3 regions of the Halomonas sp. ISL-56 genome follow, and region 3 is predicted to be linked to each of the others. Evidence: predicted binding sites of a transcription regulator. Region 3 holds the regulator's gene; each other region holds the start of a gene.
The links. The regulator sigma-54, encoded in region 3, starts transcription at its own class of promoters, with help from an activator protein. The targets are predictions, from matches to a motif close to TGGCACNNNNNTTGCTNT.

Region 1 (7,417 bases), on a different contig from region 3:
TCTAATTGTCACGCAGGTTCAAGTAGGTAATGGCTCGAAAACAAGCTATTAACCGTTAAGCAGCCGAAGCGTGCGGAAGAACGGCGCTATAAACGGCAAAGTAGTGACAGACACTGCCGCCAATCACAAACAGGTGCCAAATCGCGTGGTTGTAGGGAATAGCGCGCACGGCGTAGAAGATAACCCCTAGCGTATAGGTAATTCCTCCTGCGGCCAGCAGGACGATACCGGTTTTCGATAAGCTGGCGGCCAGCTCGCCTGACGCCAGCACGATCATCCAGCCCATGAGTAAATAAATCGCTACGCGTAATACCGAAAAGCGCTGAGGCCATAGCAGTATGCAGGCAATGCCCAGGAGCGCCAACGACCATACGGCGGCAAACAAGACCCAGCCCGTAGTGCCGCGCATATTGACGAGTAAAAAGGGTGTGTAAGTCCCGGCGATGAGTAGATAAATCGCGCAGTGATCCAGTAGCTGAAAGCGCTGCTTCCAGCGCCGATGAGGGATGCCGTGGTAAAGAGTCGAAGCGGTATACAGCAGAACCAGCGTGATGCCGTAGAGGCTCAGGCTGACAATTTTCCACGGGTCAACATGGGCAGCGAAGCTCGCGGCCACCAGCAGCACCACCATCCCCACCAGGCTAAGCACGGCACCGATACCGTGGGTGATACTGTGCAGCCACTCTTCAACGATGCTGAATTCGCCCTGCTCTTCACATACGGTTTTCATTCTAGAGCGCTCCTAACGAACTCCTCTTTAATAGCACTCCTTCTATCACCCCTTACGCTCAATATCCACATCGCTGGCATGGGTGAAATCATCCAACGCCATCATGTGACCGAGCTTACCCGCTTTAGTAGAGAGGTACTGCTCGTTATGGGGATTCAAGCCGGTGGTGATCGGCAGGCGTTCCACCACGTTCACCCCATCGCGGGTGAGCGCGTCTACTTTGCGCGGGTTGTTGGTCATTAATCTTAACGACGTAATGCCCAGGTGGTTGAGCATCGGTACGCACAGGTCGTAGCGGCGCATATCGGCGCCAAAACCAAGTTGTTCGTTGGCCTCAACCGTATCGGCGCCTTGATCCTGCAGATGATAAGCGCGAATTTTGTTTAACAGGCCAATACCGCGCCCTTCCTGGCGCAGATAAAACAGTACGCCGCGGCCCTCTTCAGCGATGCGTTTAAGCGCTTCCTGCAATTGGTAGCCGCAGTCGCAGCGCATGGAAAACAGCGCATCGCCCGTCAAACACTCGGAATGTACCCGCCCCAATACCGGCTCGTCGCCGGTCACATCACCCAGCGTTAGGGCGATATGATCCTTGCCAGTGGCCTCATCTTCGAAGCCATGCATAGTAAATGTTGCCCAGGGCGTGGGCAGCCGGGAAGCGGCAATGAAGCGAATGGTCACAGGTTACCTCGCTGATTGACCAAACCAGTTAACCACACCAGTGTTGGCAAAGTGGGCCAGTATTCTAACAGGAAGCGGCGCACGCCTCACGCTGGCGAAGAAGCTAAAATCGGCTAATTAGGCGAGAAAAATTGACTGGGTGCGACGATTTTTGCCATCGAGTACGCCGCTCTAATGGCTATCTTCAAGTACAATTGCGTTCATACGTTCCCCGATACGGCTTCAAGTACGATGCGGGCAAATTTCTTAAGAGCAAGTATCTATGACCCCTACACCTTTGCAAAATGATCGATTCCTTCGCGCGCTAGCGCGTCAGCCCGTCGACCGCACCCCGGTGTGGATGATGCGCCAGGCGGGCCGCTATCTGCCGGAGTACCGCGCCAGTCGTGCCGATGCAGGCAGCTTTATGGACTTGTGCCGCAACCATGATCTGGCCTGCGAAGTCACCCTGCAGCCCTTGGAGCGCTACCCGCTGGATGCCGCCATTCTGTTTTCAGATATTTTAACCATTCCCGATGCCATGGGTCTGGGGCTCTATTTTGAAACCGGCGAAGGCCCCAAATTTCGTAAAACTGTGCGCACCGCGGAAGAGGTCGCCGCACTCAGCGTACCCGACGCCGAGCGCGACCTGGATTACGTGATGCGCGCAGTGTCGACCATTCGCCGCGAGCTGAATGGCCGTATGCCGCTGATCGGTTTCTCCGGCAGCCCCTGGACATTGGCGACGTATATGGTCGAGGGTGGTTCCAGCAAAGACTTCCGCCATCTGAAAACCATGCTCTACGATACGCCGGATACCATGCACCAGTTGCTGGATACCCTGGCCCACGCGGTGACTGACTACCTGAACGCGCAGATCCGAGCGGGCGCCCAGGCAGTGCAGATTTTTGATACCTGGGGCGGCGCGCTGTCTACACCCGCGTACCTGGAATTTTCGCTGCGCTACATGGAGCAAATCGTTTCCGGACTGATTCGCGAGCACGAGGGACGCCGCGTACCGGTGATTTTGTTCACCAAAAACGGCGGCCAGTGGCTTGAGCATATCGCCTGTGCCGGTGCCGATGCGCTAGGTATCGACTGGTCTACCGAGCTTTCCGATGCGCGCGCTCGCGTTGGCCACAAGGTAGCGCTACAGGGCAACTTGGATCCCAACGTGCTGTTTGCCCGCCCCTCAGCTATCCGTGCTGAAGTGGCTCGCGTGCTGGAAAGCTACGGCCACGGCCCTGGCCATGTGTTTAACCTGGGCCACGGCATCAGCCAGTTTACCAACCCCGATAACGTCACCGCCTTTATGGAGGCGCTGCACGAGCTAAGTCCGCAGTATCACCGCGATATTCCGACGCACACAAATGCACAGCATTCAGGAGCCAATTGATGAGCGATTTACGCGACGACCAGTGGTTTACCGAAGTCTTCGATAGCCACGGCAGCGCTTTCTCACTAAAAATCTCTGCAAAGCTGCTGGATGTGCAGAGCGAGTACCAGCACCTGGAGGTTTACGCCACCGAGACCTACGGCAACCTGATGGTGCTGGATGGCTGCGTGATGCTGACCGATCGCGATAACTTTCTTTATCACGAGATGATCGCTCATCCGGCACTGTTTACCCACCAGGATCCCAAGCGAGTGGTGATTATCGGTGGCGGCGACTGCGGCACGCTAAAAGAAGTGCTCCGCCACCCAGGCGTAGAGAAAGTTACCCAAATTGATATCGATGAAGAAGTTACCAAAGCGTCTGAACGCTTTTTCCCGTCGTTGGTAGAAGCAAATAACGACCCGCGCGCCGAGTTGCTGTTCGCTGATGGCGTCAAGTGGGTCGACGATGCACCTGATGAGAGCATTGATGTACTGATTATCGACTCCACCGACCCGGTTGGGCCTGCTGAAGGGCTGTTCAAAACCGACTTTTTAAAGCGCTGCCATCGTATTTTGAAAAGCGGCGGCGTGATGGTGCAGCAGAGCGAATCACCGCTTTACCACACGGGTTCGATCATTCGTGAATTACGCCACGATATGCTTGAAGCGGGTTTCAACAGCGTTGCCACACTGCCTTTCCCGCAGCCTGTTTACCCCTCAGGCTGGTGGAGCGTGACATTGGCGGGTAAAGCCACCGATGTGAATACGTTCCGCGAACAGGCGGCCGCCAGCCACGACCTGCCCCTTGAGTACTACAGCGTTGAAGCCCATCGTGGCGCGCTCGCCCTACCGCCGTTTATGCGCAGGGCATTCGCAAGCGAATAAACCGCACTCCGATTGCCCGCCTTTCTGTTACCGCTCACCTCAGCTTGCCCTATAAAGGTGCAAAGCGAGTTGAGCGGTAACTTTTTTGCACCTAGACCTTCGTCTTGAATTCGTTGAGTAGCGTTGAAAAGCGCTGAATTAACGCCTGTACCCTTGTTGGCATCTTCCTTGCTAGGTTTAGTTACATGCTACGGCATGCATAGCGATACCAATTACTGATTTCAGCGACTGATTTCAATAGCTGATCTTCAATAGCTGATTTTCAATAACTTCGAGGGAAACTAAATGTTCAATAAAAAACACCTAGCGCTGCTAGCGTCCGCTGGCTCACTTAGCCTAGCGGGAATGGCGACTGCTCAAGCCGATACCTTGGAAGATACGATTGAGCGTGGCGCCGTTCAGTGTGGTGTGAGCGATGGTTTGCCGGGCTTCTCCGCACCCGATGACGACGGCAATTGGCAGGGCCTGGACGTTGATGTTTGCCGCGCAGTAGCGGCAGCGGTACTCGGCGATGCAGAAGCCGTTAACTACATTTCCCTTAACGCCGTTGAGCGCTTCACCGCCCTGCAGTCTGGCGAAGTTGATGTTCTGTCACGCAACACAACCTGGACGACCACCCGCGACACTACCCTGGGTCTGAACTTCACCGGCGTTAACTTTTACGACGGCCAAGGCTTCATGGTCTCTCGCGATTTGGGCATTACCGGTGCCGATGAGCTCGACGGTGCCTCCATCTGTATTCAATCAGGTACCACTACAGAGCTGAACCTGGCTGACTACTTCCGTGCTAACGACATGGAATTCAACCCAATCGTATTTGATACCTCTGAGCAAACTGTGGGTGGTTATCAAGCTGGCCGCTGTGACGTGCTGACATCTGATACTTCTCAGCTAGCTGCACTGCGTATCCAGCTTGATGACCCTGAAGCGTCAATGATCCTGTCTGACGTTATTTCCAAAGAGCCGCTGGGCCCTGTGGTTCGTCAGGGTGACGACACTTGGTTCAACATCGTGAAATGGTCGCTGTTTGCGATGATTAACGCAGAAGAGTACGGCGTGACCAGCGGAAACGCGGAAGAGATGCTCAGCTCTGAAAACCCCGATGTAGCTCGCTTGCTTGGTCAAGACGGCAACTATGGCGAGGGCATGGGTCTTGAAGCGGACTGGGCTTACAACATCATTAGCCAAGTCGGTAACTACGCTGAAAGCTTCGAACGTAACGTGGGTATGGACTCTCCGCTGGAAATTGAGCGCGGTGTAAATGCCCTGTGGAACGACGGCGGCTTCCAGTACGCTCCCCCGATTCGCTAAGCGTCTCGCTTGACCCCGGCCCGCCGCCCTCTTCACAGGTTTCTGTTAAAAGGGAATAGGCGGGCCATCTGATTGACCTTCCGTATCGCGGAGACGCCACCCATGTCTGTAAGACCTAACGCTCGCCCCGCCGGCCAAAAGCCGCCGTTTTGGCGAGACCGCGCTAAGCGCGCACTTATTTTTCAGCTCATTTTAGTCGCGGTTGTTGCGGCTTTCCTGATCTATATTATCGGCAATACCCAAGCCAACCTGAATGCTCGCGGCATCACGACAGGCTTTGGCTTCCTGGGCAACACAGCAGGCTTTGGTATTGGTCAAACCTTAATCGAGTACTCCTCCCAAAGCACCTACGGCCGCACCTTCATTATCGGCTTGCTCAACACGCTGTTAGTGGGCGGACTAGGCGTGTTAGCGGCTTCGATTATTGGTTTTATTGTCGGTATTGCGCGACTATCGCCCAACTGGCTAATCGCTAAGCTAGCCAACGCGTATATCGAAACGTTTCGTAATATCCCGCTGTTGCTGCAAATCTTCTTCTGGTATTTCGCGGTACTGCGGACGCTACCTAGCGCCAGGGAAAGTATGGCGTTTGGCGAAGCCATTTTCCTGAACGTGCGTGGGCTGTACCTGCCCCAACCGCTGTTTGAGTCTGGATTTGGGCTGATCCCCGCTACCTTTGTGGTGGCAATCATTGCCAGCATTGCACTGGTCATTTGGAACAAGCGCCGCCATGAAGCCACCGGGAAGCGCCTGCCGGTCTTCTGGATGTCGCTGGTGATTATTTTTGGCCTGCCATTGCTGGTATTGGTGGCCACCGGTGTCCCGGTCACCTGGGAGATGCCGGTACTGCGCGGCTTTAACTTCGGCGGTGGTATCACCATCATCCCCGAATTTTTGGCCCTGTGGCTGGCGCTGTCTATCTATACCGCATCGTTTATTGCTGAGATTGTGCGCTCGGGCATCCAGGCCATTCCCCATGGCCAAACGGAAGCCGCCCAGGCATTGAGCTTGCCGCGCAAATTAGTGTTACGTTTGGTGGTCATCCCCCAGGCCATGCGCGTCATCATTCCGCCGCTCACTAGCCAATATCTCAATCTGATTAAAAACTCGTCACTGGCCACCGCCATCGGCTACCCCGACTTAGTCTCGGTTTTCGCCGGTACCACGCTCAACCAGACCGGTCAGGCCATCGAAGTAATTGCCATGACCATGGCGGTTTATCTGATCATCAGCTTGCTGGTGTCCATGTTCATGAACTGGTTCAACGCTCGCGTTGCGCTAGTTGAACGCTAGGCCGGAGGCGACCCCATGATTCACAATAAAGAAACCATACCTCAGCGCCCGGCTCCTAAAGGCACCATTGGCCCGATTGCCTGGCTACGCGGCAATCTGTTCAACGGCCCTATCAACAGCATCTTTACGCTGCTGGGCCTGTATGTACTGTACCTGCTGGTGGTACCAACGGTTCAGTGGGCGTTTATTGATGCCGACTGGGTGGGCGATAGCCGTGAAGACTGCTCACGAGTAGGCGCCTGCTGGGTATTCGTCAATGCGCGCTTTTCTCAGTTTATGTACGGCCTTTATCCGAGCAGCGAATATTGGCGCGCCAACATCGTGTTTGCCATGTTTGCCGGCATTATTGCCTGGATGGTCATCCCGCGCCTGCCGTTCAAGCGTTGGATGGCACTCTTTGCGCTGCTGATCTTCCCGGTAATCGCCTACGTGCTGCTTCACGGCGGCTACTTCGACCTACCACGTGTTTCCACCCACCGCTGGGGCGGTTTGATGCTGACCCTGCTACTGGCCAGCGTGGGGATGATTGGTGCGCTTCCTATTGGCATCGTGCTCGCCCTTGGGCGACGCTCGAACATGCCCATCGTCAAAACCTTCTGCGTGATTTTTATCGAGTTTTGGCGCGGTGTGCCGCTCATCACCATCCTATTTATGGCCTCGGTGATGCTGCCGCTATTCCTACCGTCAGAACTCAGCGTTGATCGCCTGGTGCGTGCATTGATCGGCCTGACGCTATTCCAAAGCGCCTATATGGCCGAGGTCATTCGTGGTGGTTTGCAGGCGATTCCTAAAGGGCAGGATGAGGCCGCCGCAGCGCTAGGGATGACGTATTGGAAGCGCATGGGGCTGATCGTGATGCCGCAAGCGCTAAAAATGATGATTCCGGGTATCGTTAATACGTTTATCTCGCTGTTTAAAGACACCACCCTGGTGATGATCATCGGGCTGTTTGACCTGTTGGGCATTGTGCAAGCGGCGCTTTCCGACTCGCGCTGGCTGGGCTTCTCTATCGAGGGGTATGTATTCGCCGCGTTCGTGTTCTGGATCTTCTGTTTCAGCATGTCGCGCTACAGCCAGTATTTAGAGCGCAAGCTAAACACCGGCCATAAGCACTAGCTCAGGTACTAGTTCAATCGCTAGTTCAAGAGCGAGCGCCGCATC
Region 2 (7,417 bases), on a different contig from region 3:
CCTGTACGCCGCCAGCTTTTTTGCCCAGGTTGCTTCAACGCCACCTTCCGGCGTCTTGCCTTTAAACCACCAGTTGCAGCAGCTCGCCCCCCAGGCATCACCCGACGCACTACGCTTAGCCGCTCAAGCCCTTAATTGTGCCGAACCTAATGCCGAGCGTTTAGCGGTGATCGATTACTCACTGCCGTCTACCGAGCCGCGCCTATGGGTGTTTGATTTGCGCCAGCATAAGCTACTCTTCGAAGAGCTGGTCTCCCACGGTCAAGGCTCCGGTGACGCCCAGGCCGAGACGTTTTCCAATACACCCGACAGTCACCAATCCAGTATTGGCCTGTTTCGTACCATGAACAGCTATTATGGTCGTAACGGCTATTCGCTACGCCTGGAAGGGCTGGAACCCAACGTCAATGACTTGGCGTTCGAGCGCGCTATTGTTATTCACGGCGCTGACTATGTGAGCAACGAGTTTATCGCCCAAACGGGAAGACTCGGGCGCAGCCATGGCTGCCCGGCGGTACGTGAAGATGTGACTTACCCGCTGATTGATAGTCTAAAAGAGGATCAGTATGTGTTCGCTTATTATCCCGATGCAGAGTGGCTTGCCACTTCGGCGTTTCTAGGCTGCACGGGCGTCGCGGCACAGCTTGCCCAGCGCTAATTGTACGGGCTTTATAATAAGCGTGAGCGTTAACAGCCTCAGCCTTACAGTCATTCAGTAGCTCATTTTCATCATTTACGGCAGCTAAATCAGGCGCACCGGGGAACCCTCTGCAATACTTCGTGACAAATTAACACAAAGCGTTGCTATCTGCCGTAGGTGTCTCTGCCATGTTCACCTTTATGCACCCGTATCAAAAAATTCGTCGCCTGGAACAGGAAGTCGCCGACTTACGCGCTCAGCTTGTCGCTGCCACCCCTTCTCCCAGCTGCCGCTTGTTAAGCCTGGTGAAACCGGCACACTCTATCGGCATGCTGCAAGCGAGAGGGGCCGATATGCTGGCTTCTCTGAATAGCGGTATTCAGGAGTACGCTGACCAGCTTGCCGGCGAGCGTGCCACTCTGACGGAGACGAATAATTTAATTGCTGCCGCTGAACAAGCGGTCAATAGCCTTGATCAGCGTTGCCGCGACACCGAGCATGCCGAAGCGTTACCCCCGTTAGTACTGGCCAAAACCTTACACGCCCTAAGCCAGTTGCAGGTCGCGCTTGCGCGCAGTGCGGGCCACGCCCAAGCGTTAGCGGTTAGTACAGCGCTCGAAACAGCTCATAGCCAGGGCCTGCTGGGCAGCGCTGACGCCGCCACCCAGCCATCGCCGGGGCTGGCAGCCATTGCTGATGACGTTCACCGCTTAGCACTTACGATGCATCAATTGAGCCACCAACTCAGCCTGCTGATGGAGCAAGTGAATAGCCAGGTAAGAGAGCACTCACAAGCCGTGGTAAAAAAGCGTTTGGTCGATGATGAGATTGCCCACTCGGCGCAAACAGCCAAACTGGCATTGCATCAGCTCGCTGATCAAACCCAGCATATGCACAAAGTAATCCATCACAGCGCTACCGCTGCATTTTTACACTCCGCCAAGCTTGATCATGCAGTATGGAAATGCCGGCTTTATAAGCAGTTACTGTCTGCCAATACAGATACCCCGCTAGAAGATCATCACCAGTGCCGTTTAGGCCGCTGGCATCAGCAGGGTGAAGGTTACCAACGCTATGCACGCACCGATGCTTATCGAGCGCTGACGGCGCCCCATCGTCGTATGCACGACAGCGGCGCTGAAGCACTCAAGTTTGCCCGCCTGGGTGACCGCAATGGCCAACTGGCCGCTTTAGGCGTCATGGAAGAAGCCAGCCAGCAGCTCGCTCTGCAGTTGGACAACCTCATGGAACACGCCATGTTTGAGGCGCCCTACTCAACCAGCCATCGCTCTCCGTTAGCAGGGGCGCCTTAAGCGCCCATCGTAGAGCTGCCCGCTAAATAGCCTTTCGTCTTCTCTCGCTGCCTATGCCATGCTGTTTCTACTGCAATCACTCTCCCCACCAGTGACAATAGGAAAAAGCATATGGCACAGGTCAAAAAGCTAGACCTCGCGTTACAAGGCGGCGGCGCTCATGGAGCCTATACCTGGGGGGTCATTGATCGCCTACTGGCCGATGATCGTATTGAAATTGAGGGTATCAGCGGTACCAGCGCCGGAGCTATGAACGGCGTGGTGATGGCCGATGCGCTGACACGAGGTGATAAAGCAACCGCTCGGCAAGCACTCCACGATTTTTGGCAAGCGGTGAGTCGTGCGGGCATGGCCAGCCCCATCCGCCGCTCCCCCATGGATATATTAACCGGCAACTGGAGCCTCGATCACTCGCCCGGCTTTATTGCCATGGATCTGTTAAGCCGTGTGGTCTCCCCCTACCAACTCAACCCACTCAACATCAATCCGCTGCGCGATATCGTCGCCAGTCATATCGATTTCGAGCGGGTGAGAAAATGCCAGCAGCTCAAGCTGTTTGTAGCGGCCACTAATGTACGCACGGGCAAACAGCGCGTATTCCGCCGCGAAGAGATGAGCGTTGACGCCGTGATGGCCTCCGCCTGCTTACCCTTTATGTTCCAAGCGGTGGAGATCGACGGCGAAGCGTATTGGGATGGCGGCTATATGGGAAATCCAGCGCTGTTCCCCCTCATGGAAGAGTGCAGCGCGCGAGATATTCTGCTGATACAAATCAACCCTATTAGCCGCAATGAAGTCCCCACCTCAGCGTCGGCGATTATGAACCGTCTTAACGAAATCACCTTTAATTCAGCGCTGATTAAAGAGATCCGCATGATCGCACTACTTAAGCACGCCCTTGATGAGCAAGGTATTAAAAACAGCTACCAACAAGCGTTGTTCCACCGCATCAGCGGTGAGCAGGCGCTGGAAGGGCTCTCAGTGTCCAGCAAATCCAATTCCGAGTGGGCTTTTCTATGCCATCTATGTGAACAGGGCCAAGCAGCCGCCGAGCGCTGGCTAAGCGAGCATTTCGATGCCATCGGCAGCTACTCTACGCTTGATATAGACGCCGTCTATTTGCATGAATAGCGGGCGACGCCCACTACGTTTAAAGCTCTTCTTTCAGAACTCTTCTTTTAGAACTCTTCTAGCACCAAGATGCCGCAAAATGCGGCACTGCATGCCCAATCATGCAGCATAGCCTTGATCACTCATCGCTCACACGCGCAGCAAAAATAAATTAACATGCTGATTTTTAGCAACAAACATTCAACTGGCAAACTACCTGCATAACTCCTACCAGTGGTGGTAGGCGTGGACCAGGCCCAACTGGGTACGAGTGCGTCGAACCTGACCTTCAACGGTGAAGGCATGTTCTCGTCAATTGTTTGCGTAACGCGCTAACTCGTTTTGCGTTGCGTAGCGATCAACTCGTTTTATGCCCCGTGAGGCCATCCCATGGACATACGCAACAAAGCCAACCGCATTCGGTTATTTAATTTCTCGACCCCGCAAATGCGCGCTTTCCACTTCTCATGGTTCGCGTTTCATATCTGTTTCTTTGGCTGGTTCGGCATCGCCCCCCTCATGGCGATTGTTCGTGAAGATCTTTCGCTGACACAAACTCAAATCGGCAATACGATTATTGCTTCGGTGGCGATTACCGTTATTGTGCGCCTTGCCATTGGCGTACTGTGCGACCGCATTGGCCCGCGTAAAACCTATACAGGACTACTGTTGCTAGGCGCTATTCCGGTGATGGGCATTGGCTTAGCCGACAGTTTTGAAACCTTTCTATTGGCACGCTTAGCCATAGGGGCGATTGGCGCCTCCTTTGTCATTACCCAGTACCATACCTCGATGATGTTCGCTCCCAACGTGGTGGGTACCGCCAACGCTACCAGCGCAGGTTGGGGCAACTTAGGGGGTGGCACCACACAAATTCTGATGCCGCTGATCTTCTCTGGCATGCTGATGCTGGGCGTTAACGAAGCCTTTGGCTGGCGCTTGGCGATGATGGTACCGGGCGTCGTGATGTTCTTTACCGGTATTGGTTACTGGTTTTTCACCCAGGATGCACCCAACGGTAATTTCAGCGAACTGCGTGCACGTGGCGAACTGCCTGAAGCCACGGGTGAGAACGGCGCAGCGCAAAGCTTTCTAACCGCCGCCAAGGATATCCGTGTGTGGGCACTGTTCGTCGTCTACGGCCTCTGCTTTGGCGTGGAGTTGACGATCAACAATATTGCCGCCATCTACTTCTTCGATAAGTTTGATCTCACCCTGGCTACCGCGGGTTTGATCGCTGGTTTATTCGGGTTAATGAATATTTTTGCGCGCACCCTAGGCGGCGTTTTCTCGGATCTCTTCGCCAAAAATGGGGGTTTAAAAGGCCGCGTTCGCTGGTTGTTTATAGCCTTGGTTTGCGAAGGTATTGCCTTGGTGGCGTTCTCGCAGATGCACGTACTCAGCCTCGCAATAGGCATTATGCTGGTGTTCAGCCTGTTTGTGCAGATGGCAGAGGGCGCTACCTACGGTGTTGTGCCGTTTATCAATAAAAAAGCCTTGGGAGCCGTTGCGGGCATTGTGGGCGCTGGCGGTAATGTAGGCGCAGTGGGCGCTGCTTTTCTATTCCGCAGCGAAAGCCTGACCTACCAACAAGGCCTGTTCTATCTAGGCCTCACCGTACTGGTTCTGGCCTCTTGTGTGCTGCTGGTGCGCTTTAGCGATGCCACCGAAGCAGAAGAGGCCAAAGCCTACCGCGACGCGGTGGGTGATGACGTAGGCGCAGGCGCTCTGTCGTTACGTTAAGTGCTTTCCAGTACACTCAAAGCACTCCCCTCCTGCTAAAAGCAGCAGAGCGGGAGTGCTCATTTTTAGGCGGCGAGTCACTCAAGGAAATCTCTATGTCCTCAGCGCAGCAACTGCTTCTAACCGCCATCCGTTGCGATATCGACAACCTTACCCACCTTGCCACCACCGCCGATATTGTCGGCGACATTAGTCGCTTTATTCATATGCTCCAGCGTGAACGAGGCGCCTCGACGATTTATCTAGTCTCCCAGGGTCAACGCTTCAAAAACCGTCGCGACACCTACCGGGAGCACAGCCAGCAGGCCGAAACATTAATGCGCCAACGGCTGGAAGCGCTCAGCGAGGAAGCCCGCCCCCAGGCCGCCGCGCGCTTACTACGCCGGATTGCCGCCGTTTGGTATGCGCTAGACGAACTTGGCACGCTTCGCCAGGCCATCGATACCTTTGCCATCACGCCAGATGCGGCAACTCAGGCGTTTAACCAGTTAACCAGTGGTCTGCTCGCCATTGTGTTTGAGGCCGCTGACACCTCTATCGATCCTGATATTACCCGCACCCTGGTCGCCATCTTCCACTTAATGCAGGGCAAAGAGCTGGCTGGCCAAGAGCGCGCCTGTGGCGCCTTTGGCTTTACTCATGGCCACTTCGACGAGCCCCACCGCGCCCTGCTAAACCAGCTTATGACAGATCAACAGCGCTGCTTTGACACCTTTGTCGAGTTTGCGACCCCCGAAGCACAGCAGGCATGGCAAAAAGAGCTTTCACCGCGCACGCTGTCGGGCATTTGCCAGTTGCGCGATATCGCCTGCCAACGCTCGTCGGCATCGCAATCATCGCCCAAAGAGGCACCGGATACCCTGGGTGAAACCTGGTACGAACTGACCACCCTGCGTATCGACTCAATGAAAATGGTCGAAGATGCGTTGATCTCACAGCTGAGCGTGCTTTGCCACCGCAAAATCGCCCAAGCGCAAGACGCTTTAGAGAAAACTAAAACGCAGCCGTGCACTTATGCTCCTGCGCCTTGCGAACAGCTGCTGGCGCTTAATGATGGGCAGCCGTTAGGTGACCTGACCGCTAACGCCCTCACCTCGCCATTAGGTCGCTCGCTGATTGAACTCACCCAGGCTCAGGCCAGCCGTTTACAGGGGCTTAGTGATGAGCTCGAAAATACTCGCAAAGCGCTACGTGAACGCAAACTCATTGAGCGCGCCAAGGGCCTGATCATGGCTCATCAGGAGATGAGCGAAGAGGAGGCTTACCGCTTTCTACGTAAAACATCGATGGATCAAAGCAAAAGCATGGCAGATATGGCCCAAGCTATTCTTGATCTTTCCGCAATGCTAAAAAGTAAAGATGCTAAAACGTAAAACAGTTGGGCTCTACGTTTACGGTCAATTAGCAGCGCAGCACCAATAGCAGAACAGTGCTAATAGCAGAACAGCACCAAGCTGGTTAAGCCTATATTTGCAGGATGCTGCCACCTTAGCCATGCTAAAAGCTTACTTGACTAACCAAGCAAGGAGCGCAACCCATGCAAAACCGCGTGCTATTAATTACCGGCGCATCTAGCGGCATTGGCGCAGCCACCGCCCGAGCAGCCGCTCGTGAAGGCTATAAGCTGGTACTCGCTGCACGTTCTAGTGACAAGCTAGCTGCACTGGCTCAAGAGCTGGGGCCGGAAAACGTGCTGACCTGTGAGCTAGATGTGACCAACATGGATCAGCAGCAGGCCATGGTGGAACAGGCGCTGGAAACCTTTGGCCGCCTGGATGGTGTCTTTGCCAACGCTGGCCGTGGCGGCTCACCCGGTGGCTTTAGTGAGGCCGACCACGACACATGGCGTGAGATGATCTTGACCAATATCTATGGCGTGGGCCTCACTATCCAAGCCTGCTTGCCTGCCCTTAAACGTAGCAAAGGCCATGTGTTATTAACCGGCTCAGCGGCAGGCCGCACAACCATTCCAGGCTCTATGTATAGCGCCACTAAATGGGCGGTCACAGGAATCGGCTATAACCTGCGCGAAGAGCTGCGCGGTACTGGCATGCGCGTAACACTGATCGAACCGGGAATGGTCGACACGCCCTTTTTTGATGAGTCACCGACCCATGCCTTAGAGGATCGCGACATTGCCAATGCAGTGGTTTATGCGCTTTCCCAGCCAGCCCATGTGGACGTGAATGAAATTCTTATTCGCCCCACCCCGCCGCTTGAATGAGGGGAACGCAGTCTTACAAGCCCCTTGCAATTCACCTGCACTGGCCGCATAACGTGTAATTACCAAGCGCGCTAAGTAATTCCACACTCTACGCGCCCACGAATTTATTTGCAGGTGACCCATGAGCCAACTCGCTTCCACGGCACTTTCCGTCCTCGATCTGGCACCTATTCGCCAGGGCGGCAGTGCCGCTGAGACCTTCCGCGATAGCGTTGCCCTTGCACAATTAACCGAGCGGCTGGGCTTTACCCGTTACTGGCTTGCCGAGCACCACAATATTGCCGGTATCGCCAGCGCCGCCACCGCAGTGTTGATTGGCCATATTGCGGGACAAACGTCGACGATCCGCGTGGGCAGCGGTGGCATTATGCTGCCTAACCATCCACC
Region 3 (7,417 bases):
GCTCAAGCCACGCCAAAATATCGTTGCTCATGGCGTCAACAATAGGGTAGCTGCTCAAAAAAGCCACAATATCAGCGTCACGGCCGGTGAACTGGCGCAGCGTTGGATCCCAGTAAGGATTCGGCAGGCAGCGCACGTCGAAGACCAAGTCAGCATCTAACGGCACGCCGCGTTTGTAGCCGAATGACTCAAGGGTCAGCGTTAGCTTATCGCGGTGCTGGTGCGCTACCTGGTCGGTAATGCGACGGCGTAAATCGTGTACCGATAACCGTGATGTATCGATCAGTAAGTCGGCTAGGTCGCGAATATCCTCCAGCGTCTCTTCTTCTTTATTAATCGCTTCTTCGAGGGTCATTTCACTATCGCGAGTCAGCGGATGACGTCGCCGGGTAGCCGAGTAACGCTCAAGCAGGATGCGGGCATCGGTGGTCAAGTAAATCACTTGAAAGTTAATTTTACGCTGGCGCAGCTCCTCTAACAAAGAGGGCAAGCGCTCCAGCGCTCCCGGCAAATTACGGGCATCAATACTGACCGCCAAATGAGCACGGTCACCCTGGCCGCGTAATTCGTCCACCAACGAGCCCAGCAGCATAGCGGGGAGGTTATCAATCGCGTAGTAGCCAAGATCCTCCAGCGCCTGTAGAGCGATAGATTTACCTGAACCTGAGCGGCCGCTAATGATCACCAGTTGCATAGAGTCTCTCTTTGCCTTGGTCAAGCTGCGTTAAGGGTGGTGAGCGAAACATACACCTGCGGTGCCTAACCTTAAATAGGTTTTAAAAAAGGTTTTAAGACCAGTTAGGCCGCTGATTGCTCACGAATTTTGGCGGTGATGAGCTCAAGCAATTCACGCTGACTGGCCGCTTTACGCAGCAGCTGGCGTGTATCCGCATCATTCATGATGGTCGCTACTTGGCCGAGCAGTGAAAGGTGCGTGTCATCTGCTTCTTCGGGTACCAACAGTACAAACACCAGGTCTACCGGGTCGCCGTCGATAGCGTCAAAATCAATCGCTTCTGACAATTTTAAAAAACCAGCGATAGGGGCGGTGCAGTGGGGGCTACGCGCATGGGGAATAGCCACGCCGTTACCAATACCGGTGCTGCCTAAGCGTTCACGGCCGATTAAACGGCTAAACACTTCTTGGCTGTCCAAGCTGGGAATATTTTGGGCAATAAAGGTGCTGTAAAACTCCAGCACCCTTTTTTTGCTGCCCCCGGGTACGTCAAATAGAACGCGTTCCGGGGGAAGTATGGTTTCCAACGTCATTGAATTAACGCACACCTGCGCCTTGGGCGCGAGCTTGTGCTTTTTCCTTGTGTTTAACGAGTTGACGGTCGATTTTATCCGCTAGGGCGTCGATAGCGGCGTACATATCACTGTCTAGGGCTTCCGCATGTAAGTCAGCACCTGCGGCGTGCAGCGTACAGGCGGCCTGCTGGCGCTCTTTCTCCACTGATAAGGTGACTTGCACCGTAGTTATATTGTCGTAATGGCGCTCTACACGCTCAAGCTTTTCGTTGACATAGTCACGCAAGGCGTCAGTCAGTTCTACGTGATGACCAGTGATATTTACTTGCATTGACGTACTCCTTATCCATCGGACTGTACTTCGATTGTAACCCTTTTTGCCGCGTTGCAAAGCCCTTGTCGAGAGTTTCCCTGAAACGGCAGCAGGGCCTAGCGTAAACGGCGCCTTTCGCTGGAGGAGGGGATGCCCATGGCTTCACGATATTTAGCCACCGTGCGACGCGCCACCTGCACGCCCCCTTCGCCTAATAGCGTGACTAAGCGGCTGTCAGAAAGCGGTTTGCCAGGGGGCTCCTCTTGAATCAGTTTTTTGAGACGCGCGCGGATGGCGGTACTGGAGTGACTGTCGCCATCTTGGCTGCTCACCTGGCTCGAGAAAAAGTACTTAAGCTCAAAAACACCGCGGGGCGTATGAATGTATTTCTGCGTCGTTACCCGCGAGATAGTTGATTCGTGCATCTCAACGGCTTCGGCAATATCGGCCAATATCAGCGGCTTCATGGCCTCTTCGCCGTGCTCCAAAAAGCCAATCTGTCGGGTGATAATTTCGCGACCAACCCGCAATAGCGTATCGTTACGGCTAGACAGGCTCTTAATCAGCCAGCGCGCTTCCTGCAGGTGCTCTTTGAGAAACTGGTTATCATCGCTTTTGTCCGCACGCTTAATCAAGCTGGCGTAGTCGGGCTGAATGCGCAGCCGTGGCAGGGCCTCTGGGTTGAGCTCTAAATGCCAGCCATCTTGGTCGTGGCGGACGACTAGATCGGGCGTTACATAACTGTCGTCGGTATCGCCGTAGGCGCTACCTGGACGTGGGTCGAGGCTGCGAATGAGTAGGATAACATCGGCCAGCTGCTCGTCATCAAGCCCGAGACGGCGCTTAAGCAAGCGCATATCATCCTTGCCGAGCGCTTCAAGAAACTGCCGAACGAGACGGCGGGCGGGAACCAGCAGTGGTGTATCGTCGGGAAGGGCGGCGAGCTGCAGCATCAGGCATTCACGCAAATCGCGGGCAAAGATACCGGTTGGCTCAAACTGTTGGAGCTTGAGCAGCGTGGTTTCCACTTCGCGCTGACTAAGCCCGTCAATGCCCTGGGCACGAAGTCCTTCACGGATATCGTTGAGCGGCTGGGTTAGGTAGCCATTAGCATCTAGCGCGTCGATTAAGCTCTCCGCGACAAGCTGTTCACGGGCGCTAAAATCGGTCATGGCAAGTTGCCACAGCAGGTGCCCGTGCAGGCTCTGTCCGGCTGCCTGGCGCTCAAAGTCGGGGCCTTCGCTGCTGCTACCACCCTGGCTACCCATATCTTGATAGGTATCTGACCAGTCGCTATCTACCGAGAGCTCAGTAGGGATGCTCTCTGACCACTCTTCTTCTTTAGGCTCGCTGACAGCCTGCTCACTAAATTCATCTTCTTGCTCCAGCATGGGATTGGCGTCTAGGGCCTGCTGAATTTCTTGACGAAGGTCCAGCGTCGAAAGTTGCAACAGCGCAATGGCCTGCTGCAACTGGGGCGTCATGGTCAGCTGTGTGCCGATACGCAGTTGGAGAGAAGCTTTCATGACCATCTGAGAACCACTCGTTAATCGGAATGTTCCACACTAGTGCGAGTGAGTGCCGGGTGCAAGTGCAATAAGCATGCCATTGGTAGTAAAGTTGTTGTAAAGCGCTATTTAGTGGGTGAAAAGTCAGTTTAGAAGTGAAAATAATCTTAGAGGCGAAAATCTGCGCCCAAATAAACATCCCTTACTTTTTGGTTGGTAAGTATTGAAGCTGGCGAGCCGCTGGCGATGATTTGCCCATCACCGACGATATAGGCGATATCGCAAATATCCAGGGTTTCACGCACGTTATGGTCGGTAATCAGTACACCGATATGGCGCTGCTTCAGCGCACGAATGATGGTTTTAATTTCGCCCACAGAAATGGGATCAACGCCAGCAAAGGGCTCATCGAGCAAAATAAAGGCAGGCTCTGTTGCTAAGGAGCGTGCAATTTCCACGCGTCTGCGCTCGCCGCCCGAAAGGCTCATGCCGAGGTTGTCACGAATGTGAGTGATATGAAAGTCTTCGAGTAGCGCTTCCAAGCGCTGTTCCCGGTCGCTGCGATTGAGCTCTTTGCGCGTCTCGAGTATCGCCATAATATTGTCAGCAACCGAAAGTTTGCGGAAGATAGACGCCTCCTGGGGGAGATAGCCGATACCTGCTGCTGCGCGCTCGTGCATGGGTGCGCGGGTTAAATCCACATCGTCGATGCCCACTTCGCCAGCATCGGATTTTACCAGCCCGACAATCATATAGAACGAGGTGGTTTTGCCGGCACCATTCGGGCCAAGTAGGCCGACCACGCTGCCTTGGCAGATTTCCAAATTGATGTCTTTGACCACGCGGCGGCGTTTGTAGCTTTTGGCTAGGTGGTGGGCATAAAGGGTTTTGATCGGCGTAAGAATTTGGTTCGGCGTAGTGTCAACAGTTGCCACAGCTCGGCTCCCTATTGTTCAGGCTGAAGGGTCATACGTATGCGCTGGGGCTCGCTGCCGTCAACGTCAGAGCGTGCTTGAATCACTTCACGGTCAATAAAATATTCAAGCCGCCCGCCGCTGAACTTGTCCTCTTGCTGGGTCAGCTCGGCTTGGTCAATCAGTTCTACGCGGCGTTCAGCGACATGATAAATAATCCTTCTTGCCCAGCCCTCAGTGGGGCCATCCTGACCTTGTGCTTGATGACGCAGGTAGGCGCGCTCACCGGTGGAGGTTGCCGTCGAAAGTTCGCCGGCCTCGTTGCGTTTGATCTCTACCCGATCACCTCGCAACTGCATTTCGCCCTGACGTATCTCTACATCCCCGGTATAAACGGCGGTGCCAGCCCGCTGGTCGAGATCTAAACGGTCGGCTTCCACTTCCACAGGGGCCTGTTGTGAAGTTTGGGCCAGTGCCGATAATGGCATCGCTAGCGCAAATAGGGCGGTGTAAATAAGTGCTTTCATGGCGACTCCTCTTTAAGGTTGCGTGGCCGGGGGGTGTGTGCCGCGCACATTATCAGTTAGGCGTACCCGGCTATCGTTAAGCCACACGTCCATACGTGAAGCGCGCATTTGCTGGGGCGGTTGCTGTAACAGTACCGGTGTTGCACTCCAGGCATGCTGAGTTACCCCATCATAATGCAATAGCTCGGTATCTAGCTGCCAGCCTTCATCAGGTGCGATCAAGCGAGCCGAGCCTGACAGTAACAGCGCTTGGGTAGCGGTGTTGAGCGTGCCTACATCGGCGCTAGCCAGCCACTGGCGCCCCTCATTGTCATACAGAACGGCTTCGGGCTCTTCCGACCAGGTTTCGCTTTGCTGAGGCGTATGGATAAGACGCGGTGTTGTCAGCGACTGCAAAACGCTGCCGTTATCACCGAATAGCGTAATTTCAGCATTTTCCAGTACGTGACCTGGTTCCTGAGCCTGCGCTTCAGGGTCGATGGTAGTGTCTTGAGGGCCGCCGGGGTCAAGCCATACCAGCAGCGCACCCAGCGCGATAACCAGCCCGCCCAGCCAGAGGCGTACCTTAAGCCGCTTCAACATTTACGCTCGACCGTGCAAATAGGTGTCGAGCACCGCGCCCCAGTGCCCTTGAGATTCAAGCAGCGTATCGCAGATTTCACGCACGGCACCGTGACCACCCAGGCGTTCGGTGATCCAGTCGGCGTGGGTGTGCATATAATCCGGTGCGTTAGGCACGGTAATGCCGACGCCGCAACGCTTAATAGCCGCTAGATCGGGCAGGTCGTCGCCGCAATAGGCCACTTGTTCCAGCTCGATATCAAGGCGCTGGCAAAGCCCGCGCAGGGTAGCCAGTTTGTCTTCACAGCCTTGGTGAACATGGTCGATACCCAGGGCGGCGGCACGCTGGCTGACCATGGGGGAATCGCGCCCAGTAATCAGTGCAACATGCACGCCCACGCGTTTGAGCAGCTTTAGCCCATGGCCATCCTGAGTATGGAAGGCTTTGATTTCGATTCCATCGGCCTGAAAGTAGAGGCGGCCATCGGTGAGGACGCCGTCAACATCCAACGCCAATAGGCGTACGCGGCGGAGTCGATCGAGTAGCGCGGTGGGTAGGGTCATAGAGCCTCCATATCAGTAATTTCTTATAGCCAGACGGATAAAAAACGCCGATGGGTTAAATAACGCCGCTGGCGAGCAGGTCGTGCATATGTAGAGCCCCAATAGGGCGCTGTTGTTCATCGACCACCGCTAGCGCGGTAATCCGGCTCTCTTCCATAATACGTACCGCTTCGGCCGCCAGGATGTCGGGGCCGATGCGTTTGCCTGGCCGGGTCATAACGTCGTCAACGAGGACATCGCGCAGGTTGTGAAACTGATCCAGCGTACGGCGCAGGTCGCCATCGGTGTAAACCCCGGCCAGGCGTCCTTCGCTATCCACCACGCAGGTAAAGCCAAGTCCTTGCCGGGTGATCTCTAATAACGCATCGCGCAGTGGGCTTCCTAATGCGACCTGGGGTAGTCGCTCGCCATCGTGCATCAGGTCTCTGACGCGCAGCAGTAAGCGCTTGCCTAAACTGCCGCCAGGGTGGGAAAGGGCAAAGTCTTCAGCGGTAAAGCCGCGTGCTTCCAGTAACGCCACCGCCAGTGCATCGCCTAGGGCGAGAGCCGCAGTGGTGGAGCTGGTAGGGGCGAGATCGAGCGGGCACGCCTCGCGCTCAACGCCGCTGTTTAGGTGCGCATCAGCGTGTTTGGCAAGCGTGGATTGGGGGCGCCCCGTCATGCTGACCAGCGGTGTGCCCAAGCGTTTAAGCAGCGGCAGTAGGGCGGTGACTTCAGCCGTTTCACCCGAGTTAGATAACGCCAGCACAACATCAGCGCGGGTGATCATGCCTAAATCGCCGTGGCTGGCTTCACCGGGGTGAACGAAAAAAGCCGGTGTGCCCGTACTGGCCAGCGTTGCCGCCAGCTTGCCTGCAATATGCCCCGACTTGCCCATGCCCGTCACCACCACGCGTCCTTGGCAGGCGAGGATTAGCTCGCAGGCGCGGTCAAAGCTTTCGTCTAGTTTAGCCTGGAGGCCTCCAATCGCTGCCTGCTCAATTTGCAGCGTACGCAGAGCGCTTTCGCGTAGTAGGCTGGATGAAGCGAGAGGCTGGCGCATAGCGTTTTCTCTTAACGATTGAAAATATGAAAAGTAGTAACCGCAAGAATAACATCTCGACACCGCTTATAGGCAGTAATTGAGGTCGTAATCCCTGGTGGCTTGAGCGATAAACTGCCCTAGCCTAGGGATCTGCTCACCAGTCGTTATACTAATCACTAGGAATGCTCACTCGCGGAGTAATGTTTTGTGGCGTTATAGTACAATGTTCGATAATGTTTTAGAAACACTGTTTTCTAACTGCGCTAGTAGCAAGTAGGGTATGCTATTTAGCCCTAGCTGCGCCCCGTTAAGAGTCAACTGATCCATGACAGATGCACCCTTTATAGAAATTGAAGACCTTTATTTCTCTCGTGGCGATCACGAAATTTTCCGTGGCGTGAATATGACCATACCGCGGGGTAAAGTGACCGCGATCATGGGGCCGAGCGGCACCGGTAAAACGACGCTGCTGAAGTTGATCGGTGGGCAGTTGACCCCGGAGAGCGGACGCATACTGATTGATGGGCAGGACGTTCACCGGCTATCTCGGAAGGCGCTATTTACGCTACGCAAGCGGATGGGGATGCTGTTTCAGAGTGGTGCGCTGTTTTCCGATTTGGATGTGTTTGAGAATGTTGCCTTTCCGTTGCGGGTGCATACTGATTTACCCGATACGATGGTGCGAGATCTTGTGTTACTCAAGCTACAGGCCGTCGGACTGCGCGGAGCGCGTCACTTAACACCCGCTGAGCTAT

Region 1: J7J49_RS16275 (amino acid ABC transporter substrate-binding protein) is a predicted target of sigma-54. The motif match lies at 3,810-3,827, and genes of this name have one in related genera.
Region 2: J7J49_RS05985 (NarK family nitrate/nitrite MFS transporter) is a predicted target of sigma-54. The motif match lies at 3,270-3,287, and genes of this name have one in related genera.

What each region holds. Positions count from the first base shown of each region.
Region 1 covers NZ_JAGGRO010000019.1:92,643-100,059, reverse strand. Annotated here, with positions in the region: gene trhA (PAQR family membrane homeostasis protein TrhA) at 56-730, opposite strand; gene ribA (GTP cyclohydrolase II) at 776-1,411, opposite strand; gene hemE (uroporphyrinogen decarboxylase) at 1,674-2,786, shown strand; gene speE (polyamine aminopropyltransferase) at 2,786-3,652, shown strand; gene J7J49_RS16275 (amino acid ABC transporter substrate-binding protein) at 3,938-4,963, shown strand; gene J7J49_RS16270 (amino acid ABC transporter permease) at 5,066-6,256, shown strand; gene J7J49_RS16265 (amino acid ABC transporter permease) at 6,272-7,372, shown strand.
Region 2 covers NZ_JAGGRO010000007.1:70,819-78,235, forward strand. Annotated here, with positions in the region: gene J7J49_RS05970 (murein L,D-transpeptidase catalytic domain family protein) at 1-658, shown strand, start outside; gene J7J49_RS05975 (CZB domain-containing protein) at 829-1,953, shown strand; gene J7J49_RS05980 (patatin-like phospholipase family protein) at 2,065-3,084, shown strand; gene J7J49_RS05985 (NarK family nitrate/nitrite MFS transporter) at 3,454-4,806, shown strand; gene J7J49_RS05990 (nitrate regulatory protein) at 4,902-6,179, shown strand; gene J7J49_RS05995 (SDR family oxidoreductase) at 6,344-7,030, shown strand; gene J7J49_RS06000 (LLM class flavin-dependent oxidoreductase) at 7,152-7,417, shown strand, end outside.
Region 3 covers NZ_JAGGRO010000016.1:152,775-160,191, forward strand. Annotated here, with positions in the region: gene rapZ (RNase adapter RapZ) at 1-694, opposite strand, end outside; gene J7J49_RS14320 (PTS sugar transporter subunit IIA) at 799-1,269, opposite strand; gene hpf (ribosome hibernation-promoting factor, HPF/YfiA family) at 1,274-1,582, opposite strand; gene J7J49_RS14330 (RNA polymerase factor sigma-54) at 1,681-3,096, opposite strand; gene lptB (LPS export ABC transporter ATP-binding protein) at 3,240-3,965, opposite strand; gene lptA (lipopolysaccharide transport periplasmic protein LptA) at 4,019-4,513, opposite strand; gene lptC (LPS export ABC transporter periplasmic protein LptC) at 4,526-5,095, opposite strand; gene J7J49_RS14350 (KdsC family phosphatase) at 5,096-5,638, opposite strand; gene J7J49_RS14355 (KpsF/GutQ family sugar-phosphate isomerase) at 5,694-6,680, opposite strand; gene J7J49_RS14360 (ABC transporter ATP-binding protein) at 6,988-7,417, shown strand, end outside.